DNA from 3 places in the Providencia manganoxydans genome. Region 3 is predicted to be linked to each of the others. Evidence: predicted binding sites of a transcription regulator. Region 3 holds the regulator's gene; each other region holds the start of a gene.
The links. The regulator PurR, encoded in region 3, represses purine synthesis genes. The targets are predictions, from matches to a motif close to CANGCAAACGTTTGCNTG.

Region 1 (10,945 bases), 1.9 Mb from region 3:
GCATCTTGGCTAAGATCGAAGCCATAAGTTGGGATCTGATTTCTTATTAATGATTTTGCGATCCCCATTCCCATTGAGCCAAGTCCAATGACTCCAACATTGCTAATGACATTTTCCATAACAACCCCTGATGTTGTTAATCTTTGTTATTGGTGTGAATTTTCACACAATAAAATTCACAAACACATGATGACCATCACATTATGAATAATATAAAAAATAAACAATTAAAACCCAACCACCTGATAAATAATCAATTATAATTTTTCACAATTCACAAAACCTTTCACACTACAGTGTGATAAAAAATGTGATATGACCCAAATTGATACTTTTGTGATAATTTGTGAAGGAAACTTATCAATGATTACATTCAGTTGTTAGCAATCGCACCATTTTTGATTGACGCACCGTATAAATTCGCCAAAATAGCCGATTAATTAATTTTTAGTGGTTTTAGCGCGATAGCAAGGAGTAAAAATGGGTCTGTTCGATCAACTGGTCACTATGGTTGCAGGGGATAAAATGAGTCAGTTTCAATCTGTTGTTGAATGGATTGATAAGCAAGGCGGGTTAGCCGGAGTGGCTGATAAATTTAATCAACAAGGCTTAGGTGACATCATTCAGTCATGGATCGGTAATAGCGAAAACTTGCCTGTTAGCGTTAATCAGCTTATTCAAGTGTTTGGTAATTTAGATATTCAGCAACTCGCACAAAAAGTTGGGTTTGATCCACAAGAAACGGCTGAGCTGATTGCTAAATATTTACCAAAACTGGTCAGTAATGCGACCCCAGAAGGCGTGATCCCAGAAAATGTCGATTTAACGGCAGTTGGCATGAACATGCTAAAAGAAAAACTGTTTGGTTAATCATCATTAAAAAAAACAGCAGGTTAGCGTTTGCTTAACCTGCTGTTTTCTTCTTTACTAATAAACTGTTAACTAGCTTTGATATTCATTTCTCAGCTTTTTCGCTGCTTCAACCATGTTGGCTAATGATTGACGAGTCTCTGTCCAACCACGTGTTTTCAAACCACAGTCTGGGTTCACCCATAAACGTTCTACCGGCACACGATTTGCTGCTTTTCTCAATAGCGCGACAATCCATTCGACATTCGGTACGTTTGGTGAGTGAATATCGTAAACACCCGGCCCAATCTCATTAGGATAGTCGAAGTCTTCGAATGCATCTAGAAGATCCATATCTGAACGCGAAGTTTCAATGGTGATCACGTCTGCGTCGAGTGCTGCAATCGAATCCATGATGTCATTGAACTCGCAATAGCACATATGCGTGTGGATCTGTGTATCATCTTCTGCAATCGCTGCGCTGAGTTTAAAGGCATCAACCGCCCAATTTAAGTATTCAGCCCACTCATCTTTACGCAGTGGCAGCCCTTCACGCAGTGCTGGCTCATCAATTTGAATAATCCCAATACCTGCTTTTTGTAAGTCGTCCACTTCATCACGTAACGCTAACGCAATTTGCTTCGCAATCGTTTCACGGCTAACGTCTTCACGTGGGAACGACCAGCAGAGGATCGTGACAGGCCCTGTCAACATGCCTTTGACCGGCTTTTCTGTCAAAGATTGAGCGTACTTAGCCCACTCAACCGTAATGGCTTCAGGACGACTAATATCACCAATGATGACAGGCGGTTTTACGCAACGTGATCCATAGCTTTGTACCCAGCCGTTTTGAGTAAATACATAACCGTCAAAATGTTCACCGAAGTATTCCACCATGTCGTTACGTTCTGCTTCACCATGCACCAAAACGTCGATATCAAGCAGCTCTTGCTCTTTAATCGCTTGCTTAATGTGCTCGCTGATATTGGTACGATAATGCGTTTTGTCAACATTGCCTTTTTTGAAGTCAAGACGCAGTGTTCTAATATCACTGGTTTGTGGGAACGAACCAATCGTTGTTGTTGGCCACAGCGGTAAATTGAAACGTTCACGTTGGCGCTGTGCTCTTACTGGGTATGCGCTATTACGCTCTGCATCGCCTTCACGGATCGCTTGTAAACGCTTAGCTACCTCAGCATTGTTAACTCGCGTCGATGTTTTACGTGCACGAATTGGCGCACTGTATTGTTCTAACTCAGCTATATGCTGTTCTGTTGGCTGATTAAGTGCTTTGCTCAATAGGGCTAATTCAGCACATTTTTGTAGTGCAAATGCAAACCAACTTTTAACCTCTGCATCCAAACGAGTTTCATCATTGAGATCAATTGGGCTATGCAGCAACGAGCAAGATGAACCGATCCATAATGTACGCTGACCTAATAACGGTTTTACACGCGCAAATTTTTCACCTAAATCGGCTTTCCAAACGTTACGGCCGTTGATAATGCCTAATGATAATACCCACTCTTGAGGTAACGCATTGTGTAAGTTGGCAATATCATCACGCCCTGCAACCACGTCTACATGCAAACCCTGTACTGGCAATTGCTTGATCACGTCTAAATGGTGGCTGATACCATCAAAATAGGTGGTTAAGAGTAGCTTAGTTTTTCCTGTAAGGGCTTGATAAGCCGTTTTGTACGCCTGTTGCCATTCGGTAGGCAAATCTAGAACTAGTGCAGGTTCATCGATTTGCACCCATTCAACGCCTTTTTGCGCTAAACGTGAAAGAATTTCTTGATATACAGGTAATAACTCATTCAGCAAAGATAAACGATCGAATGATTCACCTTTAACTTTACCTAGCCACAGATAAGTAATTGGGCCAATTACGACAGGTTTGATGTTATGACCCAAAGCAAGCGCTTCATCGACCTCATCAAATAACTGTGTCCATGACAAACTGAATTTTTGCCCTTTTTGAAATTCAGGCACGATGTAGTGATAATTAGTATTAAACCACTTGGTCATTTCCCCCGCTGCCGCTGGCTTACCGGTTGGTGCACGACCGCGAGCCACACGAAACAGTGTATCTAAATCAATTGAGCCATCTTCATTTTGATGACGTGGAGGTACGTTCCCCAGCAGCAAGCTTGTGGTGAGTACTTGGTCATACCAAGCAAAATCGCCAACAGGTAACAGGTCTACGCCCTGCTCTTTTTGTTGCTGCCAATGGCGAGCACGTAATTCACGCCCAGTCTCTAGAAGTGCGGCTTGGTCAATCTTGCCTGCCCAATAATCTTCTTGTGCGCGTTTTAGTTCTCTTTTCAGACCGACACGAGGAAAACCAAGTGTATGATTTATAACAGACATATTGACCCCTTAAAATATTTAGCCGTCTAGATGTTTACACATCTATAATCAACAGGTACTGTATAAAGCACAAGCGCAAATTATTCATTGTCATCTTGAAGGTTTCTCATGATCGAATTAAAACATTTAAAAACGCTGCAAGCGCTCAACCAACACGGCTCATTAGCCGCCGCTGCAACGTACTTACATCAGACTCAGTCTGCTTTGTCACATCAATTTAGTGACTTAGAACACCGCCTTGGCTTTAAGTTATTTGTTCGTAAAAGCCAACCGCTGCGTTTTACGCCACAAGGGGAAGTATTATTACAACTCGCACAGCAAGTGCTACCGCTGGTGAAAGATGCGATCCGTATTTGTAATGAACCCGGAGTTTCAACGTTGCGTATTGCAATTGAATGCCATAGTTGTATTCAGTGGCTGACACCTGCATTGCAGCAATTTAGGCAAACTTGGCCACAAGTTTCTGTTGATTTTAAATCGGGGGTAACCTTCGACCCACAGCCTGAGTTACTGTCAAGAGAGCTGGATATTGTGCTGACATCCGATATTTTGGCTGACAAAGAAATTCACTACACACCGCTATTTGATTATGAAGTGAAGCTGATTGTGGCGAATGATCATCCATTAGCAAGAAAGCCAATTATTGAGCCGCACGATCTCGCTGATGACACTTTGCTAATTTACCCAGTACAGCGTAATCGTTTTGATGTATGGCGACATTTCCTCCAACCCGCTGGCGTTTCACCAAATATTAAAACCGTCGATAACACGCTGATCTTAATTCAAATGGTCGCGGCAAAAATGGGCATTGCTGCATTGCCTCATTGGGCGGTAGATTCATTCGAGAGGCAAGGCTTGATCACAACAAAAACGCTAGGAAGTGGTTTATGGAGCCGGTTATACGCTGCCTGCCGTGAAGGTGAGCAACGCCAACCAGCTATTGACGCTTTTACTAAAACAGCGGCTAGTCACGCTGTGGAGAACTTGTCTTATGTGAAGGCGGTAAAAGTATCCAACGCTTATGCACCCACAGAGAAGCAACAATTAGGCTCGCTCCAATGGTAAAACTCAGCCAATCTGGATGTTGTTGCCAAATAGCGAAATTTACCAGTAACCCTGCTGGAACCATCATGTTATTCATAATAGCAAGGGTTCCGGCATCCACTTTGGTTGCACCGTAATTCCACATAAAATAACCAATACCTGAGGCAACAACCCCCAGCCATAATAAAACCCACCATTGTGCATGAGTTGTGGGTATCATCGTTTTATTACCAAAGAGCAGCCACCCAGTGAGCGCCACTAGCGTTGCGCCAATATAAAACCATGAGAAAGCTTGATGCTGTGGGATCGGATGAACTTCCATCAAACGCTTATAACCTACCTGACCAACCGCAAAGAAAATATTTGCCAACTGCACAAACACAAGCCCTAGCCAGAAAGATTCGCTCAAGTGATCATAACGAATGATTGCTGCACCAATAACTGCCAACAAAGAACTAAACAAATAGCCCTTTCGTAGCCGTTGACGTTCCAATAAATCATAAATCAATGTTACATAAAGGGGGGTTAACACCGTAAATAAGAGGAATTCTGCAACACTAAGGTATTTATAAGCTTGGAAAACAAAGAAATACATAATACCTAGTTGGCATGCACCTACTAACATATACAGTGCTATGATTTTGGCACTAAAACCGCGCCAACGTAAAAATGGCAGAAAAACGAATGCGGCAAATGCAACCCGTATTAAAACAGATAACCAGCTGTCTACTCGCCCAGCAAGAAATTCCCCAATCAGACTAAAAGACGCTGCCCAAAGCAGCGTCGTAATTACCAATAACCACATGATGATATCGTTCTCAAATAGAGCTTGTTTATCTTTAAAGGTGAGTTTTTATTCAAATTAAAAACATTTTAAATAAGGCGAGAGGTTCGCCACCTAGTGACTAGAGAAGAGCCTCTCAACATCGTATCAAATAAGTAAAACGTTCTTTAATCGAACTCGTAGGGCAACACTCAAACCATAAAGAGTTAGCCAATTAATCAGTCTGTTTTTTAATCTCTTATATGATCAGTAAAGATAAACAGGCGCTAATGTTCCTTATCTATCAAAACCGCTTCTAATAAGTCGAGATCAACCAGTAACGATTGCAATGTTTCATTACTGATCTTGCGTGTTGCACGTAAATGATATAATTCACCGCGTTCAGCACGTAATGCCGTTAATCGAAAACGTCGTTCAAGATCTTCAATCAATAAGTTATGGTCGATTTCATCTTGCCCCGCCGTACGCCGACGTAAGTAACCCGTAACCCTAGAAGCCACCTCACTGATATCTTCAGGATCCAACTTTTCATCAACATCAGCAGATAAACGCTCTTCCATCTTATTTAAACTAACAATCGCAACTTCAGCCATTGCAGCTTTTGCCATACGAATTTCATTGATGTCAGCTTCTTTATCACCGACTTTAAAATTATGCAGTAGCAGCGGTAACGCTATCACACCAGCAAAGATTGAAAATAAGATCACCCCTGCGGCAATAAATACCAGTTGATAACGCGCAGGGAATGGTGAGCCGTCACTTAAAAACAACGGAACAGAGAGCACACCAGCTAAGGTGATCGCACCACGTACCCCGGCAAAGGAAGCTAGCCATAATTCACGCACAGTATAGTTGGCAAACTGTAATGGTTTTTTCTTTAAGAATAGGCGACTAAACCTTTTCATTAACCATAACCAGCAAAAACGTAAAATCAGTAAAGCAAAATAAATAACCGCAACCGCAGCAAATAGCATCCATGTTTCAACACTAGGATCCAGTTCTGCTTGGATCACTGAAGTCTGCCAAATTCCCGGCAGCTGCAAGCCTAGCATGATAAATACCAGACCATTAAATACGAACTCTAGCATTGACCAAACGCTGTCCGCACGTAACCGCATCGCCAGTGGCGCATTACGGATCACACCTGATTTGGTAATTGTCATCCCTGCTGCTACCGCAGCTAAAATGCCTGAAAAACCAATATGCTCTGCAATCATGTAGGATGCGAACGGTAGCAATAACATAAAGACGATCTGTGTTGCGGGATCATCACCGCTCCAGCGGCTCATTAGACGTAAAGACTTACTGTATACCCATGTCACCACGACACCCGCTAATAAGCCCCCCACAGCCACTTTGAAGAATTCGATAGTCACCCCTGAAACGGAGAACACCATGGTTCCCATCGCAATAGCGACCGCGAATTTTAAAGCCACAAGGCCGGAAGCATCGTTCATCAATGCTTCCCCTTCTAGCACACTCATCATGCGCTTAGGTATACGCCCCTTACCGACAATGGAAGAGAGTGCTACCGCATCGGTTGGTGAGAGTACCGCCGCAAGTGCAAAAGCAGCAATTAAAGGGATCCCCGGCATCAGCCAATATATTAGGTAACCGATCCCCACAACGGTGACCAATACCAGTACTAACACAAGGATGAATATCTCTCGACCATTCTGGAAAAATTCACGTGTTGGTGTTTTCCAACCATCAACAAATAGTAGAGGTGGGATCAGTAACACCATAAATAATTCAGGGTCAAATGTGACATGCAAGCCGAACTGAGGCCATGCAAGCAAGGCACCTATCGCGATTTGAATTAAGGGTAATGGAACACGAACTGGGAGGACTTTTGTCACTACACCAGAAACAGAAACTGCCAAGATCAAGATAAGAATAGTAAAGAAAATTTCCATGTTGCCCTTACTGATTAGCTAAACGAACCAAAACCCAAATATGGCCCATCGCAACAGAATATTTGGTAACTCGTTAGGCCATAAAATTTTTCAGTAGCCAGCAACTCGTGAAAACCCGCAGGTTTTACTTGATTCACCGCCTTATACCTACACTCGTGATACTTCAAGTTGCAGCGTTTTTCGTTAAGGCATCGTGACTGTATTCATTCGCGCCAGTTACATACTACTGTATGCTCCTCGCGACTCATTCATTAGTCGCCTAGCTGCACCTCGAATTATTTAGAGTATATTCTATCGTTAACTGATGCTTAGTCGGGAAAATTATTCAAACTTTAAGATTAATCGCGATAATACATTAGAGGGCGGTCATCATGACCGCCATAACAGATTAAACGGTGCTATATTGCCAGATCAGCAGCATAAAACGCCACCAAAAGCACTGCGATAACCACAGTTCCAATGTTTAGCTTACGCCATTCCCCTGCAAAAATACGCCCAATCACAAGTGCTGCAAAGCCCAACATAATACCTGTAACAATATTACAAGTAAGAACGATAAACACGGCACATAATAAACCAGACATTGAATCAACAAAGTCATCAAAATCTAACTTAGACACGTTACTTAGCATCAATAACCCCACATACATCAAAGCCGGTGCTGTTGCATATGCGGGAACCAAATACGATAGCGGAGATAAAAAGAGGATGAAAAGGAACAGAACGCCAACCACGACAGCAGTTAAACCTGTACGCCCCCCAGCGGCAGTACCTGCTGCTGATTCAATGTACACTGCGGCTGGAGATGCACCGATAGCCCCTGCGAAAATGCTACTGACGGAGTCGGCAGTTAAAGCCTTACCACCATCAATGATCTGACCGTCTTTATCTAGCAAATTGGCTTGACCAGCAACCGCACGAATGGTACCTGTCGCATCAAATACCGCAGTCATCACAAGTGCCAATAGACTTGGCAATACCACTGGTTGTAAAGCCCCCATGATATCCATATTAAAAATCAGCGATAAGCCATCTTCTCCCAGAGACGGTAGCTTAAAGAAGCCTTGGTATTTGACCGCAGGATCAAAAATCAAGCCAATGATTGAAATCGCAATAATGACTAACAACACACCACCCGGTACACGGCGTTTTTCTAAACCAAAAATCACAGCTAGACCAGCGAGAGCCATCAATACAGGGAAAGACGTAAAATCACCAAGTGCAACAGGTAAGCCTGCATTCGGGTTTTTAACCACTAAACCAACACCATTTGCTGCAATGAGTAGTAAAAACAAGCCAATACCAATACCTGTACCATGCGCAATTCCCATTGGCATATTACGTAGGATCCAACTACGGATCCCCGTGACAGAAATAATGGTAAATAAGCATCCCATTAAGAACACTGCGCCTAAAGCGACTGGAATACTAATTTGTTGTCCTAATACCAAGCTAAAAGCGGTAAATGCAGTCAATGAAATCGCACAGCCAATCGCCATAGGTAAATTAGCCCATAGCCCCATCAGCAGTGAGCCAAAACCAGCAACTAAACAAGTCGCAATAAACACGGCGGTAGGAGGAAAACCTGCTTGTCCTAACATTCCGGGAACAACAATGACGGAATAGACCATTGCCAAGAAGGTGGTTAAACCCGCAATGATTTCACGGCGAACGGAGGAGCCGCGCGCTGAAATTTTAAAATATTTATCCAATTTACAATTGGTTGAAGCCTGTTGGCCAGACATGGAGATACCCCTGCTAAACATGACTAAACGCGACCACACCCACTGACGAAAACGATTACCTTTTTAAAAAACAGAACGATCCATTAAGACATGACCTCAGTGAATGGTTCGTGACGCAATCGTTTGGCTTTATTGATACGGGATGGCGGATAATGAAGCGTGCAATTATCAATCGAAATAGGCGTGATGATCAAGTGTTTTCGAGTTAAGTCGAGTGATAGTCCAAATTACCTATAACTTAAGTTAAATTACCACTCTTGTTTCTAAAAATCCGCTTGGAATATCTCCATCTACTTAAAACTCCCCTAAGCACGGCTAATCGCCAAATGAATGGAACACGAGAAGAATACAGCAGTAGATGAGGAGTAACGAATGAATATAATCACGATGCCTTGACGAACGGTGCGATAACATGAAGCATAGCAGCATATGCCGAGTTGCAGCTAAGCGACAAGCGAAGATAGTCGGGGGAGCATAGATAATCGCGAGCGTCGCGTAGTCTCTTATGTCTTAACAAAAAGCCCTGCAACTTGCAGGATGACGAGTATATTCAAAAAAGTCATACATGACAGAGAATTAAGTGCTTAAATATAGCCATATTTAAGTTCTAAAATAGATTTCATACCCCATTTAAGTGTAGTTAATAAATATTTTGTTATAATTAAAGACGTTTTTCGTAAAGAATGATAAATATTCGATTTTAATTATTAAAAAATCAGTTTTATGAATGACATTTATTAGAAAGCATTTTTCTTTGTTAGCCTATACTCTAGCCATGATAAATTAAATTAAAATTAACTTTAAATTCATAATATTAAAATTTTCCATTGTTGAGCTTTAATTTAATTTCACTAAGATAGAATCCAATTTCAGCAAAAACTATCAATCGCGAATATATATTCACTGTAGAAATAATGCAAAAATTATCATTACCTAAGAACTTGTCATTCATTTTATTTGTTGGTTTTCTAATTATCTACCTTTTGCCTGGTATTTATGGGCATACCCCGTGGAAACAAGATGAAAACTACAGCTTTGGTATTATTCAAACCATGTTTGAAACCGGTAACTGGCTAGTCCCCACCAATGCGGGTGAACCCTTTATGGAGAAGCCTCCTCTTTATTACTGGGTTGCTACCATAACCTCTCATCTATTGTCTGGATTTATGCCACTTTATGATGCAGCGCGTAGTGCAAGTTTGCTGTTTATGGTCGTTAATTTTTCCTTCTTTATCTTACTTGCTCGTCGTGCCTTTAATACCAATGATTTCAATGACAAACGTATTTGGATTGCTTTTGCTTTGTATGTCTGCGCTCCCGGTATCTTACGGCACAGCCACGATATGTTCACCGATGTGGCGTTAATTACAGGAGCAACTATTGGTTTATATGGTATTCAAGGGCTGATACGCCAAGAAAAAATCATTATGTCTGCACTATGGCTAATGATTGGCACCGTAATCACAATGTTATCAAAAGGCTTGTTTGTACCTGGTGTGCTATGGCTCAGTCTACTACTTGCACCCATCTTCCTGCCTCAATGTCGTCAAAAAATGTTCTGGTTACCGGCAATTATTGCTGGGTTAGTTGCTCTTTTATTGATTTTGCCTTGGCCTATTTTATTATACCGCCAGCACCCCGACCTCTTTATCACATGGATTTGGGAAAACAATATTGGTCGCTTCTTAGGTTTTTCCGTTGAAAAACTAGGAGCTAAAGCAAATTTAACCCGTATCCCTTCCGCTGTTGCTTTTTTTGCTCTGCCATCAGGGATACTGGCCGTTCTTTACTTTTTTAGAAATCCATTAAAACGCTTACACAATCCCAATATTTACTTGGTCACCATGTTTCCTTTGTTAGGGATCTTACTTTTACAAATTTCTGCTAGTGGACGTGCACTTTACCTACTCCCTTTTATTGCATCGCTGGCGATACTGGGTACGCATACCCTGTTACGCCTACCTGAAAAAATCTTGCGCATCTTTTCCCATTTTTCAGCCATGTTATGGTCCCTATTGATTATCTTTTTGTGGGCCTGCTACTTCGTAGCTTTAGCAGATAAAGCATCAACATGGCTAGCCCCATTTGGCAGATGGCTCCCCATGAGCTACCAAATGTCATTTTCAATATGGGGATTTATCGGCGCACTTCTCTTAACTACCGTGTGGTTTTCAAGAAGTCTCTTTGTGAGCCCACAGATTGCATTACGCGCTATACAAAACTGGGCGCTCGGT
Region 2 (10,945 bases), 1.4 Mb from region 3:
GCCATGGCGATCAGTAGTATGATTGGCGATGTGAGTGGCATGATCTGTGATGGGGCATCCAATAGCTGTGCCATGAAAGTATCAACCAGCGCTAGCGCCGCTTATAAAGCTGTATTAATGGCACTCGATAATAGCTGTGTAAGAGGTTCTGATGGAATTGTGTCTGATGATGTTGACCAATCGATCAGCAATTTATGTTCTTTAGCAACAGGGTCAATGCGCCATACCGACGTACAAATTATTGAAATAATGGCAGCGAAAGCACGATAACTGATTAACTCCCCCACTACAGGCAATTGTTCTACCTCAATTGCCTGTTTTTTATCTGATTTGGCGACAGCAAAATATTGCCTAAAAGTGTTAATTTATTTGTAATTGTGCAAATTTTTCACGAATTTGCTGTTCTGGTAAATTAACCCCAATGAATACTAACACGCTACGTCTAGGCTCATTTTGTTGCCAATCACGATCCCAGTCAGCACTATAAAGCCGTTGTACGCCTTGGAACAATAGCCGCTTAGGTTCATCTTTAATCGATAAAATACCTTTATAACGCAATAGGTTATCAGCGAAGCCTAAGAGCAATTCTTCCATGACTTGTGAAACCGCCATTAACTCTACAGGGTAATCAAATTCAACAACAATTGAACCGACTTCATTAGACTGTTTTGGGGTAAAACGGAACGTTGGCTGTGAGACTTTTAGTTGAGAATCGAGTAAGAAGCCTTGCACATTAAATAATAAATCAAGATTAATATCGCCATGGATCACTGGATAGATAGGCGCTCGTGCATTAATACGCTGTAGACGCTCTGTCAACGCTTCATGATCAGGCTGAATATCTGTTTTGGTAAGTAAAATACGATCTGCATAGCCAACTTGAGCTTGTGCAATTGCAAAATCATTCAATTGCTTATCAGCATGTACTGCATCTACTAAGGTGATAATGCCATCTAATAAAAAGCGTTCACAAAGGACTTCGTGTGAGAAAAAAGTTTGAGTGATCGGCCCTGGATCAGCCATTCCTGTGCATTCAATCACCAAGCGGTCAAAATTGATATTGCCGCTATCTAAACCATCAAGTAAATCTAACAACGCATTTTCCAACTCATTTGAACGACTGCAACAAATACAACCGTTACTGAGAGTGGTAATTTGCGTTGCACGATCACCAATTAATGCATTATCAATCGGCACTTCGCCAAATTCATTTTCAATCACCGCGATTTTATGGCCGTGATCCGCCTGCAAGATATGACGCAATAAAGTGGTTTTCCCCGCACCGAGAAATCCCGTTAAGATCGTTACTGAGATCGGTTTCATATCGTCCTCTTACATTATTTGTTAACAACAGCGAAATCCGCCTTTACCACTTCCACCATAACGCGCATCTTGGCGCTCACGAAAAAATTCTTTATACGTCATCACAGGTTTATCTGGATGGTTATCTTTCATATGTTGTACATAGGTATCATAGTCTGGGATCCCGACCAACATACGAGCCGCTTGCCCAAGGTATTTACCTGTCTTGCCTAAATTTCCAAACATCATATCACTCCAAGACAAATGCCCTGCATCGCGTTGATAGCAATGCAGGGCACCCTATTATCAATATCGACTAAAGATTAATGTGACGATGTTTTCACACCCTCTTTAGGAACTGGTACATACGGTGTTTCTGCATCAGTACGATTCGGGTTTTTATATGCCTTCATTGCCGTTCTAATACCATAGAAAATAATACCGTAGACAACAACTAAGAACAGAATACTCAGACCCGCATTAGTATAGTTATTGATAATTATGTGATTCATGTCTGTGATTTGTTGTGCTGTTAGATCAGCACCACCTGCTGCGATTTTCTCTTTGTAAGATTTTGCCAGATATAGGAAACCTTCAAGTTGAGGGTTATCACTGAACAATTTCAGACCTAATGCCCAAGTGGTACAAATCAATAACCAAACCGCTGGCAACACAGTCACATAAATATACTTACTGCGCTTCATTTTAATTAACACCACGGTACTCAGAACCAATGCAACAGCCGCTAACATTTGGTTTGAAATACCAAATAAAGGCCACAGGCTCTTCACACCACCAAGTGGGTCAACAACGCCTTGATATAACAGATAACCCCACAAGCCTACACAGCCTGCTGTACCTATGATACCCGCCAATAATGAATCTGTTTTTTTCAGAACTGGCACAAAGTTACCTAACAAGTCTTGTAACATAAAGCGGCCTGAGCGCGTTCCCGCATCCAAGGCAGTTAAGATAAATAATGCTTCAAAGAGGATACCAAAGTGATACCAGAAGCCCATATTTGCCGCAGGTATAATTTCATGGAAAACATAAGCGATACCTACAGCTAGAGTTGGAGCACCACCCGCACGGTTAAGAACAGAAGGTTCCCCAATATCTTTTGCCGTTTGCATAATTTGCTCAGGGGAAATCACAAAGCCCCACGAGCTGACTGTTGCAGCGGCATGGACAGAAACATCTTTCAGTTGTGCCAAGATTGCTGCGCCATCAGGGCCACCCAACTCATGCAGATTTGGCATAGTAATGCCCAAAGCAGCAGGAGGAGTATTCATCGCAAAATAGAGACCCGGCTCAATAATTGAGGCTGCAACTAATGCCATGATCGCAACAAATGATTCCATTAACATCGCGCCATAACCGATATAACGCGCATCTTTTTCATTAGCTAGTAATTTAGGTGTCGTTCCCGATGCAATCAAAGCATGGAATCCAGATACCGCACCACAAGCGATAGTAATAAATAAGAATGGGAACAAGGTACCTTTCCAAACTGGGCCTGTACCATCAACAAACTGAGTTACCGCAGGCATTTTCAGCTCTGGGTTTAAGATGACAATACCTACAGCCAATCCAACAATCACCCCAATTTTCAGGAACGTTGCCAGATAGTCACGAGGTGCCAAAATCAACCAAACAGGTAATAACGCAGAAATAAAGGCATAACCCACTAAAACATAAGTGATGGTAGTATCTTTGAAGGTTAGCGCTGGTCCCCAGTATGGGTCATGAGCAATCACACCACCGAACCAGATAGATAAAATCAGTAGCACAATACCAATAACTGAAACTTCACCGACTCGCCCCGGCCGTAGATAGCGCATGTATATCCCCATAAATAGCGCAATTGGCACAGTAGAACACACGGTAAACACGCCCCATGGACTTTCTGCCAATGCTTTTACTACGATAAGTGCCAGCACGGCTAATATGATGATCATAATGAGGAAACAGCCAAAAAGGGCAATAGTTCCGGGGATCGGCCCTAGCTCTTCCTTAACAATTTCACCTAATGATGCACCGTTACGGCGTGAAGAGATAAACAACACCATAAAGTCTTGCACTGCACCTGCCAGCACCACACCGGCTAATAGCCATAACGTACCCGGTAAGTAGCCGACTTGAGCCGCCAAAACGGGGCCCACAAGTGGTCCCGCACCAGCGATAGCCGCAAAATGGTGACCGAATAGAACGTTTTTATTTGTTGGTACATAGTTTAAGCCATCATTATTAATCACCGCAGGTGTTGCGCGTGTTTCATCAAGCTTCATCACTTTTTTAGCGATGTACAAACTATAATAACGATAAGCAATAAGATAGACCGCCACAGATGCAACAACAATCCATAGCGCACTAATATGTTCCCCACGTCTAAGTGCAACCACACCTAGACAAACCGCACCAATGATACCCAGTATCATCCACGGAATGTGCTTTAAAATACCATTTTTGTTCATAGAACACCCTTCTGAGGTAAAACGAACTTTCTTATGTTTTAGATTAAATAACAAATTGATTTTATTAGTTATTTAATGCTAAGCGAGTCTCTTTCTCATCACAGAACGACTATTTAATATTTGAGCTCTGCCATGGTGTCTATGTTACGAAATATCCATTTGTGAATGTCTAAAGAGAGGGCGAGCGGTTACATATGAAATTAAGCGGTCAGTTTTTCACTGTGAATGGTTTTATCAGAGGAAGAAGAACAGGAGAAGTGTGATTAACTTAACAATAATCATGCATTATCAATAAGTTAATCATATTAAATAAAATGATAATAATAAGGTTAATTGTTAATTAAATTAAATATTATGGTTTCTCACTCGATGTTATTACATGACCATGAGTATCGATCAATACCCAGTCACCACCAACCCACCAGCTATGCTCTCCATCTGTTTCAAGCTGACACCCCGTACCAACATTGGCTTTACCATTTTCAAATGGATAAGCACAATCATATTTAGCTTCGATAACAATATTTCCTGTTTTCTCATCAGCAAAACCGATTTTATTACCCTGGCGAATGCGATAAACCCCATCTTTAGCTTCATCAGGCCAGTTATCAAAGTAATAAGGCTGATAGACTTTGTTTCCTTGCTTATCAATAACAAATAGCCCCTGATGAGGAATATTTTTTAAACAATACTGATAGTATGAGTCTGGTTCGAAACAACTGAGCTGTTGTTCGGGAGCATCCAAAAGTTGAACATATTGTTCATGTAATGAATTCGCTAACAGCATAGAGGGCATCACAGATACCAGTAGAAATAGACGTTGAGTGACCGTATTAAACATCATGCTTTAACACCTATATTGATTTTTCAGTATGTAAGCAATATAGCGGATTTCTTAGCAAAAAAACTCGGAAAAAAATGAAAAAACAAATTATAAAATAAACAGTTATTCACTTATTAATAACCAATAAGAAAAAAACACCCTCAAATAAACCAAAATGAAAACAACACAGTATATAGCTCAACAAACATATACCTGACTAAATCATTTTGAACTCACTCACATAATCATCACATTATTCATACATTAATAAAACAAAACGTTATTGTTAATAACATGAAAAATAATTGTTGAATTAATGATTTTGCTGGGGGAAAAATGCGTATGGAAAACTATGACTATATTATTGTTGGAGCAGGATCCGCAGGTTGTGTGATCGCCGCAAGGCTGATCAAAGAAACACAATCACGAGTCCTACTCCTTGAAGCTGGTGGTAGTGATAATCATTTATATATCAAGATGCCAGCAGGTGTTGCAAAAATTATTGCACAAAAAAGTTGGCCTTATGAAACGGAACCAGAGCCACATGCCAACAACCGAAAAATGCAAATAGCTCAAGGTAAAGTACTCGGGGGCAGTAGCTCTGTTAACGGTATGATTTATATTCGAGGCCAACAACAAGATTACGATAATTGGGCGCAAGTCTATGGTTGTGATGGTTGGGGCTATCAAGATGTTTTGCCGTGGTTTAAAAAAGCAGAGAAAAATGAAAGCCTTTCCAATGAATACCATGGCACAGATGGCATACTACCTGTCAGTGAAAACCGTTATCGCCATCCACTGTCAATGGCTTTCATACGTGCGGCCCAAGAGCAGGGATTACCTTATGTTAATGATTTAAACGGCGAAAGCCAGCAAGGTGTCGGCTTTTATCAAACCACAACACAGAATGGCGAAAGGGCCAGCACATCCAAAACCTATCTAAAAAGTGTTGCACAAAGTGATAAGCTAACATTAAAACTAAACAAGCAAGTTAATCGTATCATCATTAAAGATGGCATTGCTGTCGGTGTTGCTTATCAAGGCAACAATGGCCACGAAATAGAAGCTTTCGCAAACCAAGAAGTCATTATTTGTGCTGGAGCGATGGGTTCAGCAAAACTACTCATGTTGTCGGGTATTGGCCCTAAACAACATTTATCGTCATTAGATATCGAGACGATTGCCGATCTCCCTGTTGGCAAAAACTTTCATGACCACCTTCATATGTCAATTAACGTGACAACTAAAGAACCAATTAGCCTATTTGGAGCCGACCAAGGGGTAAATGCACTAAAGCATGGTTTTCAGTGGTTAGCTTTTCGCAGTGGGCTACTCGCTTCAAACGTACTTGAAGGCGCAGCATTCATTGATAGTTGTGGTCAAGGACGACCAGATGTACAGATCCACTTTTTACCGATATTAGACAGTTGGGACGATGTTCCCGGAGAACCGCTTCCAGCAGCACACGGCTACACGTTAAAAGTTGGCTACTTACAACCCAAATCTCGCGGTGAATTACTACTGCGCAGTAAAGATCCACAAGCCTCCCTAAAAATTCACGCCAACTACTTAGCAAGACAAGAAGATCTAGAAGGTTGTAAACGTGCAGTGAAATTTGGCTTACAAGTCCTTGACTCTGAAGCACTGCAAGCCGTCAGCCAACAGTTGCTTATGCCACCAGCAGAAGTTCGCCATGATGAGGCGGCATTGGAAGAGTTTGTACGTAATTTCTGTAAAACCGTTTACCATCCCGTGGGCAGTTGTCGAATGGGGCAAGATACAGAGACATCCGTCACTGATTTACGCTTACGTGTTCATGGAATTGATAAATTACGGGTTATCGATTGCTCAGTTATGCCTGAAATCCCAAGCGGTAATACCAATGCGCCAACGATTATGATTGCAGAACGCGGAGCTGCAATGATTATAGAGGATAATCATTGATCCTAATAATAGCCCGACTGAACTAAGCGGGCTATTTTTAGCAAAATCGTCATTAATGATTTGTTGCTCTAGTCTACCAATTCATTATTAGCTACATAAATTTTTAAATATCTGTATTAGCCCTTAACCTTAACAGTTGCAGCCGCTTTTTTTGCCATAGTTAACGCATCATCAATCGACTCGCCAATTGCTAGGGCTACGCCTAAACGACGTGTTCCTGCTATTTCAGGTTTACCAAACAAACGTAATTGAACATCGGAACCCAACGCTTCAGCAATATCATCAAAAACGACATTTTTACTGTGTAATTCAGGCAAAATAACGGCCGATGCACTTGATCCATATTGACGAATACAGCCGATAGGAAAACCTAGGAATGCACGTACATGCAAGGCAAATTCAGATAAATTTTGTGAGATTAATGTCACCATTCCAGTGTCATGAGGGCGAGGGGAAACTTCATTAAAAATGACATCATCACCACATACAAACAGCTCAACGCCAAATAAGCCATGACCGCCTAATGCGGTAACAATTTTAGCGGCGGCATCTTGTGCATTTTTTAAGGCCGTTTCACTCATCTGTTGGGGCTGCCATGATTCACGATAATCGCCTTTTTCTTGCCGATGACCGACTGGTGCGCAAAAGTGAATGCCATCTACTGCACTGATGGTTAACAGAGTGATTTCAAAATCAAAATGCACCATTTTCTCTACAATGACACGGCCTTGGCCCGTGCGCCCACCCTCTTGAGAATAATGCCAAGCAGCTCCAAGTTCAGCTTCATGACGAATAACACTCTGCCCTTTACCTGACGAACTCATAACGGGTTTAACAATACATGGGAACCCAATTTCATGAGCCGCTGCGATAAAATCCGTTTGAGTTTCAACAAACCGATACTCTGAAGTTGGCAATTTTAACTCTTCCGCTGCAAGCCTACGAATGCCTTCACGATTCATGGTTAAATAAACCGCGTTTGCAGAAGGGACCACTTTTTGACCTAGCTGCTCTAACTCCACTAATGTTTTGGTCGCAATAGCTTCAATTTCAGGCACAATAAAATCAGGCTTTTCTTTATCGACCAGTTGGCGGAGCGCATTACCATCTAACATATTAATCGTATAGCTACGGTGTGCTACATGCATCGCAGGCGCATTGTCATAACGATCAACGGCAATGACTTCAATCCCTAAACGCTGGCACTCGATCGCCACTTCTTTTCCTAGCTCCCCTGAGCCAAGTAACATAACTTTTGTTGCTGAAGGGCAAAGCGCTGTACCTAATTGATTCATGTTAGATAACCTTGTATGTAAAAACGCCAATTTAACAAACCGATTCATATAAAGTATATACGCAAACGATTGCCTAAACCACTACAGATCGACAACATTCATTATTTATTATAATTGAGGCGTTTTATCACGCCCTGTCACATAGGCAACGCGCTTATGATACTGCGTATAACGTTTATGCAGTAAAGCAATCACACAGCATAATAACCCTAGCCAAATCAATGAGAAGCTAACACCTTTAATCCAATCAAATAATTCATTGAATAAAAATACAGCTAATAAAAATTGAATAGTTGGCTCGATATATTGTGCCAAACCGATGACAGTCAATGTAGTACGTTTGATTGCTGCCGTAAAAAACAGCAATGGAATAATGGTCACAGGCGCGGCTAACATATAGAGCATTTTAATAGACCAATCACCTGCAAAGACTGCACTCAAGTCATTCGCAGATAACCACCCAATAATCACAAAAGCAATTGGTAATAACCAAACCGCTTCAACAAACAAAGAAGTGATCACATCAAAACGGATAAATTTACGGATCAGGCCATAAACCGCAAATGCACTTCCCATAATCAAAGCAAGCACAGGCAGCTCACCATATTGCCAAATTTGAAAGCTTACTCCTGAAAAAATTAGTAATACCGCCATTTTTTCGGCCACGACCAATCTTTCATGCAAAAACACCACACCTAATAAAATCGAAAATAACGGATTGATAAAATAGCCAAGGCTAGCAGCTAAAACCTGACCATGGGTTAATGCGTAGGTAAAGGCTCCCCATGAAATCGCCATGATTGACGAACTAAACAAACACAGAATAATTGAGCGCTTATCAGCCCAAACCTGCTTCCATAGTGTTTTATTTTTAATAATAAAGCGGATTAACAACAAAAAAGGGACCGACCAAATCACCCGCTGAGCCAGCAACTCTAAAGGCTCAGCGCCCGGTAACAAGCGATAAAAAAGTGGTGTGATCCCCCAAAGAATATAAGAAAAGATAGCCAATGCTATCCCTGATCTGAGTAACATATATAATCCAGAGCTTATTCATCAATATTAGGCGCTTGTTATACTTCAAGTTGCAGCACTTTGACTAAAGTCTGAGTGACTAGGTATATTCACGACTCTCCACATACTTATGTATGACAACTAACCACACAGACACTTATCATCTAGCTGCACCTCGAATTATTTAGAATATATATGATACTCCTTTATTTATCTAAATGAATGATTGTTATCAAATTTTAAAGTTCACGAATATGTAATGGTGGTTGCTGACGAATAAACTCCGCTAACTCATCTTGAGAAGGGGCTGCACTGATCGCCCCCTTACGAGTGGTTGCTAATGCACCACAGGCTGCGGCTTGTGTGATGATTGTTAAAAAATACTCATCACTGTCATTAACGCCAAATTGAGATATCGCCGCGAGTAAACCTGCCATAAATGCGTCTCCAGCACCTGTCGTATCAATACTTTCAACGCGATACGCACTGATCGCAATCTGCCGCTTAGGTGTTAAAACGACACAACCTTTTGCCCCCTGAGTAATAATTTTTAAGCTTGCGGGATAACCCGTTAACTTTTCAAGCGCCATATCAAAAGAGACTTCTTCAGTTAACCATAACAGCTCTTCTTCCGACAATTTTAAGATATCCGCCTGATGAGCAAACCGTTCAACGGTAGTTTGCATTTCAATAGGATCAGCCCACATTTGTGGCCGGATATTGACATCAAAGCTCAATAGTCCCTCTGACTGTTTCATCTTATCCATAGCTTCGAGCAATGAACCTCGACAAACTGGATGAACCAGTGCTAGTGAACAAAAATGTAAGATACCTTTGTCAAAAATAGGTAAATTTTTATTACTGAGAAACTGGTCTGCGGAAGGTGAAACTAAAAAAGAGAATTCACGCTCACCATTTTCCTGTAAGGAGACCAGTACCGTGCTAGTACGATGTAATTCATCAAACTCCATTGATGAGGTATCAACGCCCAAATCAAATAAGGTTTTTTGCATAAAATGACCAAATGCATCTTCCCCTACTCGACCAATAAAACCACTAGATTGCCCTAATTTAGCGATCCCAGCCGCGACATTTACTGGAGCCCCCCCCGCACAGGCCTCATATTGCATATTCTGTAAAGGGATCAAATCAACAACCGCATCACCTAAAGACCAAACTTTCATGATTTCTCCTTTCTAAGATCTAACTTAGCGATCATTTACGATAATTATCACTAGAAATACAAACTTGTTAACGTTAACATCAATAACTAGCAGTATAAATAAAAAGCAATATCAACGCACGTGTTATATCCCCCCTTCGTTATATTTAGGGATATACAAAGAAGTGAGCTTTGCCAAAAATTGATTTTGAAAATAAAAGGAATATTGATGAAACAGCGTATTGAACAAGCAACGATAGCACTTGAAACTGCTCGATTATCCCTTGATAAGCAGTTTTATCCTGAATATCACCTTGCGACCTACGCAGGTTGGCTAAATGATCCAAATGGACTTATTTATCATAATGGTCTGTATCATGCATTCTATCAACATCACCCCTACAGTGCAGACTGGGGACCAATGCACTGGGGACATGCTACGAGCAAAGACATGGTTCATTGGCAACACCAACCAATAGCACTCGCACCGGGTGAGCAGTACGATCGCGATGGGTGCTTTTCAGGATCTGCCGTCAGCCATGATGGAAAGTTGTATTTATTTTATACAGGACACATTTGGCTATCAGACGTCGGTGATGATAGCCAAATTTATCAGGCACAGTGCTTAGCAGTTAGCGATGATGGCATCCATTTTGAAAAAAAAGGTGTCGTGCTCCCCTCACCTGAAGGCTATATGCATTTTCGTGACCCAAAGGTATGGTATCAAGATTCGCGTTGGTGGATGGTTGTTGGAGCAAGAGATAGTTCTGACCTAGGGCAGGTCCTACTTTTTCATAGTTATGATCTATTTAATTGGTCTGAAGATTACCAAATACTTGCCAAAACAGACGATAAAAATGTCTATATGTGGGAATGTCCCGATTTTTTCCCACTTGGAGAGCAATTTGTCACACTATTTTCCCCACAAGGG
Region 3 (10,945 bases):
CGTTGACGTTATGAAATGGTGCGTCCGAGTAGACTCGAACTACCGACCCCCACCATGTCAAGGTGGTGCTCTAACCAACTGAGCTACGGACGCGCTTCAAAACTGTCAAGGTGACAACGGGAACGAATATTAACGTCCTGTTGTCGTTCTGGCAAGGGGAAAATGTATTTTCGTGATAGTTTGCTCGTATTTACAGCGACTAAGCGAAAAATACATCTCCCTAAGATATTAACCTGCTGATTATTCGTTCAATTAACGTGTTGAACGTAATAAAACGAAGCTATCAGGCTGCTTATGGATCCACCAAATACGTCCTGCCATACCAATTGCAGAAGCACTCAGACCGATAATAAAACCAATCCAAAAACCTTGAGGGCCCATTGGTTCGGCAAACAGATCCGTTAACGCTAGAGCGTAGCCAATTGGTAATCCTAATAGCCAGTAAGCAGTAAAAGTAATAAAGAAGATCGAACGTGTATCTTTATAACCACGCAGAATACCTGCGCCAATAACCTGTACTGAGTCTGAAAGTTGATAGATTGCTGCAAATAGCATCAAACTTGATGCCAATACGACAACTTCAGGGTTTTTGTTGTACATCAGTGCGATGGGTTCGCGCAGGGCTGCGGTAACAATTGCGGTCAAGGAAGCTAATAATAAACCGACCGCTAAGCTCGTATAGGACGATATTTTTGCCGCTTCAGTTGACTGTTGACCTAGGTTGTAACCTACACGGATTGTTGCCGCGATACCTAATGATAGCGGGAACATAAACATCACCGAACTAAAGTTCAATGCGACCTGATGCCCAGCAACAGCGACTACGCCCAGTGGTGCAACTAATAATGCAACAATGGCAAATAAGGTCACTTCAAAAAATAATGCTAATCCGATAGGCACACCTAAAACAAAAATACGTTTTAGGATAAGTGGGTCAGGGGAAGCAAACCGCAGCGTTGCATGGATGTCACGCTGCGAAGGCGCTTTTCTGACATACCAACGCATTAAGATACACATCACCCAATAAACTGATGCTGTTGCAACGCCACATCCTACGCCACCTAATGCAGGTGCGCCAAAATGCCCATAAATAAAGATATAGTTGATAGGGATATTGACCATTAAACCTAGGAAGCCAATGACCATACCTGGCTTTGTTTTGGATAATCCTTCACATTGGCTACGATAAACTTGATAGAATAAATAGCCCGGCGCACCCCACATGATAGCATGTAAAAAACGAACCGATTTATCCGCTAATTCCGCATTCATATGCGGCATATTGCCAATAATAAGTTTGCTATTATAAAGCAAAAAGATCACGCCAAGTGATAAGAAAAACGCTAACCACAGCCCTTGTTGAACTTGATTCCCTATCAAATTACGGCGACCTGAACCATTCATTTGCGCCACGATAGGCGTCAGTGCCATTAATAGCCCTTGTCCAAAAAGAATAGCCGGTAACCAAATTGAAATTCCGACAGCAACTGCTGACATCTCAATTTCACTGACACTACCTGCCATAACCGTATCCACAAACCCCATTGCAGTTTGTGAAAATTGGGCAAGAATGATCGGGATGCCGAGAGCAAGCAAGCTACGCGCTTCTGTAAAATATTTCTGCACGCACACACCTTTAGAGTAATAAATGCTAATAAAAAGAATATAAAGAAGGAAATGCCAATGATTTACGATAAATCAAATACTTACTGTTAGCGTTATATTTTAACTCTTTTAATAGTGTTAGCCAATGACTCATAAGGATGAATTTTAAATAAAGGCATTTATTGACATGCATACAGCATAAAGTTGAATAGTTATCGCCATCAACAAACCGCTCAAATCAGATAGATCTCTCAAAAATGTCAGGTAAACTGAGTCTATTAATTCAACCTACTGAGAATCATTATGTTTACAGGTATTGTTCAGGGCACGGCCCCAATTATTGAAGTTACAGAGAGAGCCAATTTTCGTACCCATGTAATGAAATTCACACCAGATCTACTCGTTGGTTTAGAAACTGGCGCTTCTGTTGCGCATAATGGTTGTTGTTTGACAGTCACAAAAATTGAAGGTGAACAGGTTAGTTTTGATTTAATCAAAGAGACTCTTAGGCTGACCAACCTTGGTGAACTACAAGTCGGTGATGTGGTTAATATAGAAAGGGCCGCTAAGTATGGTGATGAAATTGGTGGTCATGTTGTGTCGGGGCACATTGTAACGACCGCTGAAATCAGCAAGATCTTCACTTCAGAAGATAATCACCAGATTTGGTTATCTATTTATGATAAATCACTGATGAAATACATTTTGCACAAAGGTTTTGTGGCAATTGATGGTATTAGCTTAACGGTTGGAGATGTCATCAATAACCGCTTTTGTGTTCACTTGATCCCTGAAACCTTAGCGAGAACAACCTTAGGGAAAAAACGCTTAGGTGATAAAGTTAATATCGAGATCGACCCACAAACCCAAGCAATTGTTGATACAGTAGAGCGTGTGCTATTACAAAAAGAGCAAGAGAAAAAAGCACAGCAGGCTGTGTCGCAAGAGAATGATATGTAAATTGAAGTCTTAGATATTCACTAAAAAATGCTATATCACCCGTATTGTATCGGTGTTATAGCATTTAAAAGTTAGGGGAGGGGGCATCAGCCCTGTGTATTTTGTAGTTAACTATTAGTGGGTATTGCTCTAATACCTATCGTTAATTTGTTTAGTTAAACAGTTTGTTGGTAATTTTCGCTGAAGTTAATTGAAATACTCGCATTGTCACGTTCAATTGCTTCGACTAAACGTTTAAAATGCTCTGATTTTTTATGCATTTCAAGGGCTGCGGTGCTTTCCCATTCTTCAAAAACGATATAGCCATCCTCTTTAGTAATCAGATCATACTTGATGCATCCTTGCTCACGTCGACTTAATTTCGCTAAATTTTTGACGATGTCTTTAGTTAAAAATCCGTTTTTATTTTCCGTTGTGATTTGTGCGTATACAACAATACTCATTCCGTTCTCCTTATGTGTATTGAGAACTATCTTAAAGTTTGCTTTGCGATTGTATTGTAAAAAAACGAATAATCAGACTTTAAGAATGCGGAAGGTGTCATCGTAAAATATCGTTTAAAATCACGATAGAAGTGTGATTGGTCATAATAACCTGTTTCTAGCCAGCGGTAGGTATCCTGCTCTTTCAGCATAGCTTTAAGTAATTGTTCTAAACGACAATTAATCTGATATCTCTTAGGGGTAATACCATATTCTTTTAAAAATTCTTTTTGTATAAAACGTGCGCTATATCCCGTTTCATCGGCAATATCTGTGATCTTTTTAGTGGGATTGCGATAAAGAATATTGAGTATATCATCGATTAATTGGGGCTGTTTTAACGCTTTGGTACGGACAAAGCAGTCTAACAGTCCTTTAAAAGAGGAATTTGCTAAATCTAGATACCAAGGCTCTTGCCAAATGTCAGCTAAGGCGGTTGGCTTATCAGTATAAGATAATGTTCGTTCAGGGAGCAGAAAACGCACCGCATCATGGCGAACACGCAATACCATCAAATTTCCATTATTCGGTTTAGCTGTGAAGGTATCAATGCGAGGGATAACAAGTTGATATTTATTTGTTTTTATATGGTTTTCAGTAGATATGCATAACTCTTTGGATGAAACCCAAATCTCCGCGCCAGTACCCGGAAACACTTTTATTGGTACCGTAAATTTTTTAAGAATTAACACTGAGCTGATAAAACCATTCAATTCAGCAGGCGGATAATACTGTTTGAGCATAGCTTACCCATGGTGAGTTATATAATTAGCCCATGATAACCATTTTTAGGGGAAAAACTAATGAAAATAGTATTTATAGATGAACTAAGGCGCTATATCAAAAGATAGCGCCCTAGTTCAGGTTGATTAATAACGAATTACCTTGGTACGCGTATTCCTCCTTTAGCGCCTTTAGGGCTCCAAAGGATTTGCCATAATTGAATATCTCTGGCTCTGAATGCCCCAGCACATGAGTTCAAATAGTAAGTGAACATGCGTTTAAAGCGTGGCGTATAATTATCGCTAAGCTCAGGCCAACTGTCTAAAAATCGCTGATACCATGCCATTAGTGTTTTGTCATAATCAGAACCAAAATTATGCCAGTCTTCCATGACAAATTTCCCTTCACTGGATTGGCCAATATTCTCAATAGAAGGGAGCACTCCATTTGGGAAAATATATTTGCCAATCCATGAATCAACATTCACTTTGTTTTTATTTGAGCCGATGGTATGTAATAAAAATAAACCATCATCTTTAATATTCTTACGTGCAACATCAAAATAAGTGGAATAGTTTTTAGGGCCTACGTGCTCAAACATGCCAACTGAAACAATCCGATCAAATTTATCATTTAATTCACGGTAATCTTGTAAAATAATATTAACGTCAAGCCCACTACAACGCTCTTGAGCTAATTTTTGTTGCTCTTTCGAAATAGTGACACCAGTGACGGATGCGCCATAATAACGTGCAGCATAAGCGCTAAGGCCTCCCCAACCACAACCAATATCGAGTAAGCGCATACCCGGTTCTATTTGTAGCTTACGGCAGATCAAATCTAATTTATTGATTTGCGCTTGCTCAAGCGTAGTTGCTTCATTCCAATAGCCGCAGGAATATTGCATATAAGGATCTAACATTAGGGTGAAAAGATCATTACCTAAATCGTAGTGCTCTTCTCCGACAATCCATGAACGCTTCTGAGTTTGCAAATTCCTTAGGCGCGCCATTGCGACTTTCATTATATCAGTAAGATTATTGGGTAGCTTAGTATCGAGTTTCGCCTGTAAGACTTTATAGAAAAATAAATCAAGACGCTCGCAATCCCACCAGCCATCCATATAACTTTCACCGAGGCCCAGAGAGCCTTTTTGCAAAACTCTTTTAAAGAAATCGGTATTATGAACTTGAATATCAAATGGGCGGGAACCGTTGATTTCGATGCCAGCTTGGCTTAATAACGATTCTGCAATTCTTTGCCAATTTGAAACTTTACTTTTGGTTTCATCTACACAAGTGCTCATATGCTCTCCAACTTGAGATGAAGGTTTTTGAGATAGAATTTTAACTTGCTGAAAGTGTAGGGCTGCGAAGAAATAGCTTCGCAAAGACAGGGTTTGGTAATAAATATTATTGACCCTGAGTATACTCGTCATACTTCAAGTCGCAGGACCTTTTATTAGGTACGGTGACTACGTTCATAGGCGTCGGTTACATACTTTAGTACGCACCTAACAGCTGATTCATTAATCGCCTCGCTGTGACTAGAATTATTTAGAGTACAGTATTAACTCAAAAATCACTTCGGACTAAGTACTCTCCGAGTATAGAAGTGATAATTTTATTTAACAATGGCGAAAAATGTCACTTTTGATAGAAAAGTAAAATTTAGAGTAAATACGCGCAATTAGAGTTTCTAATAATGTCTGGAAGGTCAAATAAAGAGTGTCAATTTTTGATTTTTTATCAAAATCAGCCACTAAAATACAGTGGCTGATCAGAAAAGTAGTTATTGCGGCTGATATTCAGAGCTTTTTTGTGATGATTTAGAGTGATCTTTTGTATGTTGTAGAAAATAACCGATAACCATCGGAATTATTGTCACCGCCATCACCCCTGTGGTGGCTAAGAGTGGGTCGAAAGGTAACGCTGAAACCAAGAGGCTGGCTAAAAAACATAACCCAAGTTGTAAAGAATTTTGCAAAGCAGCAGCTTTACCGCTAGCTTGTGGATAGGCATTCAATGCTTTGGATACCGCTATTGGGTAAGAGGCTCCGTTCATGGTTGCCATAAAGCAGAATGGTATTAGTATCATGGTCAGTGTTGGTTCAGCATACATAGATATTAAAAATAAGATAATCATACTGACTGCATAACCTACTAATAGTAATGGAAATAATACTTCAGCTCGTAGTTTGATTAAAATAAAACGACAACCATACCCACCGACAATAAACGCTAATGTTTGTGGAATATAGCTTAATCCAATATCTGCTGGGTTGAAGCCCATATTACGTAAAATAAACGGTGATCCTGTTAGCCAAGCAAAAAATCCTGCACTACAAGATGCATAAATTAAAACGTTCCCACTAAAAATACGTGAGCTCAGTAAAGTGAAAAAGGAAATAGATTTACTTTCTGTCGCGTCAGTAGTCATCGCTTTGGGGGTGACGTTTTTTAATAACAGTGTTGGAAGTAATAATAAAATACCCACAGCCATTAAAACGATAAAAATAATTTCCCAGTCATAATGTTCCAATACCCATGCACCTAATAATGGCGCCAATGCCGGTGATAATGCAACGAGCGGCATAATAGATGCAAATACCTTTTGGGTACTCGCCGCATCATAACGGTCAATAACCAATGCTTGCCAAAGAACAGCGGCACTACAAACGCCAACAGCTTGCAAGAAACGTAGGATCAGTAACTGTGTCGCATCGGTTACCCAAAGAATACCTAAGCAGCTGAGAATAAACAGTAATAAGCCAGCAATTAAAATAGGCTTGCGTCCAAGTTTGTCTGACAAAGGTCCCCATAGCAGTTGTGCGAAGGCAAAACCAGCAAGAAAGATACTTAAGGAGGCGCTAATTGCCCCTTCAGTGGTATTTAATGCCGTTTGCATAGAGCCAAATGCAGGGAGGTACATATCGATGGCTAGAAACCCTAACATGCTCAGTCCAGCAAGGTAGAGCATAAAACCTGGGGAGTTTTTCGTCACAGTATTTGTCATAGCGATTTACTTTCTAGAGTTTACAAAATTGTTAATATGTACGCTATTGTATAGGCTATATTTTTACATTGTGAAACGGTAATATTTGGATCCTGCTATCAAAATTTTTGAAAGGTATCGTTATGTGGTCAGCGCATGCGTTAGAAGTGATTGATGCGGTTGCAAGAACCGGGAGTTTTAGTGGCGCAGCAGAGGAATTACATCGTGTCCCTTCCGCAATTAGCTATACCGTTAAGCAAGTGGAGGAATGGCTTGCTGTACCAATATTTGAACGCCGTCATCGCGATGTCGTCTTGACGGAAGCTGGGGAGATATTTATCAAGCAAGGGCGCTCAGTCATCAAAAAAATGACACAAACGCGTCATCAATGCCAACAGGCAGCTAATGGTTGGAGAGGGCAGTTTAGTATTGCTGTTGATTGTATTGTGAAACCTCAACGGACACAGCAACTGATATTAGATTTCTATCGTCATTTTCCGGATATCGAATTATATATTCACCCTGAAGTTTTTAATGGTGTATGGGATGCATTGGCTGATGGTCGAGTGGATGTAGCAATTGGGGCAACCAGAGCTTCACCCATCGGAGAACGTTACAGTTTTCGTGATATGGGCTTTATGTCATGGTGGTGTGTTGCAGCGCCAAATCACCCATTGGCAAAAATTGAAGGGAAACTAACAGATGATCAAATGCGTGATTACCCGAGTTTATGCCTTGAAGATACTTCAAGAAATCTTCCTAAAAGAGATACATGGGCATTAGATAACCAACGGCGCCTTGTGGTACCTTATTGGGAAGATGGTATGGTGTGTTTAGTTAATGAGCTGTGTGTCGGCATGGTTCCGGAACATCGCGCAGCGCCGTATTGTACGCAGGGTAAGTTAGTCCCATTAGAGTTATCACAGCCTTTTCCACCAAGCCCTTGCTGCTTAACTTGGGTTGAAAAAAATACATCACCAGCGTTGAGTTGGTTACTTGAATATCTTGGAGACAGTCAAACTCTCAACGCTGAGTGGTTAGCACCTTAACGGTTAACGGCGATAATCAATAAATGGTCCATCAGCAACAGAACGGCGCTCGACTAAACGTGGGTGCACTTCAATGGTTTGTGCGTCTTCACGCTTATTCACGATACGGTCGAGTAGCATAGTAAAGGCCATTTGGCCTAGACGTTCTTTGGGCTGGTGGATAGTGGTGAGTGCAGGGGTAAAATAGCGTGCATTACGCACATTATCATAGCCAATGATAGAAATATCTTGTGGAACACGCAGCCCCATCTCATCGGCAGCGCAAATGGCTCCCATAGCCATAATATCACCACCACAAAAGACCGCTGTTGGTTTTTGTTTGTTACTTAAGATTTGCATCATTGCTTTATAGCCGGACTCAGGTTCAAAGTCTCCCTGTACAATCCACTCATCACGTAAAGTGACTTTGGCTTCTTCCATTGCTTTTCGGAAGCCGGTGAGGCGACCAATCCCCGTGTTCCGCTCAAGTGAGCCTGGGATCACCCCAATATCACGATGCCCACGATCAATTAAGTAACGACCCGCCAAGTAACCACCATGAAATGAATTATCAATAATGCTATCAGTAAAATCACCTCGCGACGTCCCCCAATCCATAACGACCATAGGGATATTACGGTAATCTTCTAACATGCTAATGAGCTTTTCTGGGTACTCAGAGCACATCACCAGAAGGCCATCAACACGTTTTTGAGCAAGCATTTGTAAGTAAGCTTGCTGTTTACCTAAGTTATTATGTGAGTTACAAAGAATGAGTGTGTAACCTTTTTCATAACAACTGTTTTCGACAGATTCAATAACTTCTGCGAAATAAGGGGCTTCGCTCGATGTGGCAAGTAAGCCAATCGACTTAGTATGGTTAACTTTTAAACTACGAGCAACAGCACTTGGCGAATAGTTGAGTTCTTTTATCGCAGCCCAAACAGCAGCCTTAGTATCATCGGCTACGAAGCGCGTTTTATTAATTACATGGGATACAGTTGTGGTGGAGACATTAGCACGCTTCGCCACATCTTTAATCGTTGCCATGGGAAAAAAAAACTCCTGACCAATAATCGGTCTTGTTATGAATACTTATTAAAAATTACCAGCATATTGAGGCATAGTTACTTAACTGGCAATAATTTAGCGATTTGTTATGGATTTTGTCTGATCTAGCGCAAAAACAAAAGAAATAATTGATGTTATAACCTGTGATATAGACACTGGTTTTTATAAATCGTCATGTCATACTTATTTAACCTTATACAGTATAGGGTCAAATGGCTGGTTAACTGTTCTTGATAATGAGAGGAACTCATGGATACAGATTTTAAATTCGGATTATTAGCAGCAATTGGTTCTTTGGCAGTGATCATCACATTTGCAATACATATTTTTTAATTTTGCCTTTAAATAGCAAAGGTAAGATCACAAAGGGCGAGCACTGCTCGCCCTAAATGTTGCCAAAAATCAGTTAAGCAAGATTTTCTTCAACAAATTTCCAGTTTACGAGTGACCAGAAGTTTTCTAAATATTTTGGACGTGCATTACGGTAGTCAATATAGTAAGCGTGCTCCCAAATATCGACTGTCAGGATAGGCTTATCATCACCAGAGATTGGTGTTGCAGCATTAGATGTATTAACAATTGCTAAGCTACCATCTGCTTTTTTCACTAACCAAGTCCAACCGGCACCAAAGTTTTTGATTGCTGCATCGGTAAATTGTTGTTTGAAGTCAGCGAATGAACCAAATGCTTTATTTATTGCATCAGCAACTTTACCTGTAGGTTCGCCGCCTGCATTTGGTGCTAAACAGTGCCAATAGAAAGTGTGGTTCCACACTTGTGCAGCATTGTTAAAAATGCCAGCATCAGAAGTTTTAATGATTTCTTCTAGGGATTTACCTTCGAAAGCGGTACCTTTTACTAAGTTGTTGAGGTTAACAACATAAGTATTGTGATGTTTGCCATAGTGGTACTCTAACGTCTCTTCAGAGATATAAGGTTCTAGTGCATTTTTTGCATAAGGTAGAGCGGGTAGTTCAAATGACATTGCGTACTCCTTGTTTGCGTTTTAAACAACACGTATGGGTGTGATGCTCAAAGTTGAGCGAGTAATTGTCTTTTTAATCATGTACATACTAAAATATAGCGCACTGTATGTATCATTTTATCGTCATTAGCGCATTATACCACAATAAAAATATGGTCATGTGCATCATTGTACTATATTAACAAATTCAGCATATAAATACATCGTAAAATCATATAGATAATAAAGCCTAAAATCACAAAATGCGTTTGCTAGAATAAAGCTAATTTGATTTAACTATCTTTAAAAGACTGATAGAGAAAAAATCCCTTTTTCTATTTGAGGGTGTTATAGTAATGCCCCTGTAAAACTGGCATATTGTATGAAACAATGTGTAGTAATATTTTCGGTCAAATATTCTCGCTTAGTAACAGTTGCATCATCTGCATTTGCGATTGTTTACTGACTGCAAAACCAGCACCCAAGCTTTAAGGAAGTAAAAAAATGACGACAATTGAAAGAATCGAACGCCAAATCAAAGAAAATCCAATTCTGCTGTACATGAAAGGCTCTCCTAAGCTTCCTAGCTGTGGTTTTTCTGCTCAGGCAGTTCAAGCTCTATCTGCTTGTGGTGAACGTTTCGCTTATGTCGATATTCTGCAAAATCCTGATATCCGTGCAGAACTACCAAAATATGCTAATTGGCCAACGTTCCCACAATTGTGGGTTGATGGTGAGTTAGTAGGGGGTTGTGACATTATCATGGAAATGTATCAGCGTGGTGAATTACAAGCACTGATTAAAGAAACAGCTGATAAGTATCGCTCAGCTGATGAGGCAAGTGCAGAGTAATTTCCCTGTAGAGATAGTCTAAATAATTCTAAGAAACCGTATTAGTCCCTGATTGGCTAATACGGTTTTTTGCTATGAGACGTTGAATCAACTAGTCTTGTTCGGCTAATGGCCACCCACCTAACTTTTTCCATTTATTGACTAATTCACAGAAAAGTAGGGCTGTACGGTTAGTATCATAGAGCGCACCATGTGCTTGCTTACCATCAAAGGGGATCCCTGCGGTAACACACGCTTTTGCTAAGATAGTCTGACCAAAGACTAGA

Region 1: the regulator PurR is predicted to act here: its motif matches at 8,824-8,841, upstream of JI723_RS03010 (NCS2 family permease).
Region 2: the regulator PurR is predicted to act here: its motif matches at 7,897-7,914, upstream of purT (formate-dependent phosphoribosylglycinamide formyltransferase).

Annotation. Positions count from the first base shown of each region.
Region 1 is NZ_CP067099.1:694,010-704,954, reverse strand. Features, by position in the region: gene ltnD (L-threonate dehydrogenase) at 1-119, opposite strand, end outside; gene JI723_RS03035 (YidB family protein) at 481-870, shown strand; gene metE (5-methyltetrahydropteroyltriglutamate--homocysteine S-methyltransferase) at 943-3,222, opposite strand; gene metR (HTH-type transcriptional regulator MetR) at 3,331-4,287, shown strand; gene JI723_RS03020 (carboxylate/amino acid/amine transporter) at 4,187-5,071, opposite strand; gene JI723_RS03015 (Na+/H+ antiporter) at 5,317-6,966, opposite strand; gene JI723_RS03010 (NCS2 family permease) at 7,365-8,717, opposite strand; gene JI723_RS03005 (ArnT family glycosyltransferase) at 9,626-10,945, shown strand, end outside.
Region 2 is NZ_CP067099.1:1,199,831-1,210,775, reverse strand. Features, by position in the region: gene JI723_RS05305 (L-cysteine desulfidase family protein) at 1-270, shown strand, start outside; gene yjiA (GTPase) at 361-1,323, opposite strand; gene JI723_RS05295 (YbdD/YjiX family protein) at 1,345-1,548, opposite strand; gene JI723_RS05290 (carbon starvation CstA family protein) at 1,626-3,776, opposite strand; gene JI723_RS05285 (WG repeat-containing protein) at 4,129-4,620, opposite strand; gene JI723_RS05280 (GMC family oxidoreductase) at 4,936-6,543, shown strand; gene purT (formate-dependent phosphoribosylglycinamide formyltransferase) at 6,660-7,838, opposite strand; gene rarD (EamA family transporter RarD) at 7,947-8,873, opposite strand; gene JI723_RS05265 (aminoimidazole riboside kinase) at 9,092-10,036, opposite strand; gene JI723_RS05260 (glycoside hydrolase family 32 protein) at 10,244-10,945, shown strand, end outside.
Region 3 is NZ_CP067099.1:2,597,901-2,608,845, reverse strand. Features, by position in the region: tRNA gene JI723_RS11700 (tRNA-Val) at 17-93, opposite strand; gene JI723_RS11695 (MATE family efflux transporter) at 253-1,626, opposite strand; gene JI723_RS11690 (riboflavin synthase subunit alpha) at 1,909-2,565, shown strand; gene JI723_RS11685 (putative quinol monooxygenase) at 2,721-3,008, opposite strand; gene JI723_RS11680 (helix-turn-helix transcriptional regulator) at 3,035-3,790, opposite strand; gene cfa (cyclopropane fatty acyl phospholipid synthase) at 3,928-5,076, opposite strand; gene punC (purine nucleoside transporter PunC) at 5,562-6,785, opposite strand; gene punR (DNA-binding transcriptional activator PunR) at 6,908-7,813, shown strand; gene purR (HTH-type transcriptional repressor PurR) at 7,817-8,842, opposite strand; gene cydH (cytochrome bd-I oxidase subunit CydH) at 9,113-9,196, shown strand; gene sodB (superoxide dismutase [Fe]) at 9,270-9,848, opposite strand; gene JI723_RS11650 (Grx4 family monothiol glutaredoxin) at 10,332-10,679, shown strand; gene rnt (ribonuclease T) at 10,771-10,945, opposite strand, start outside.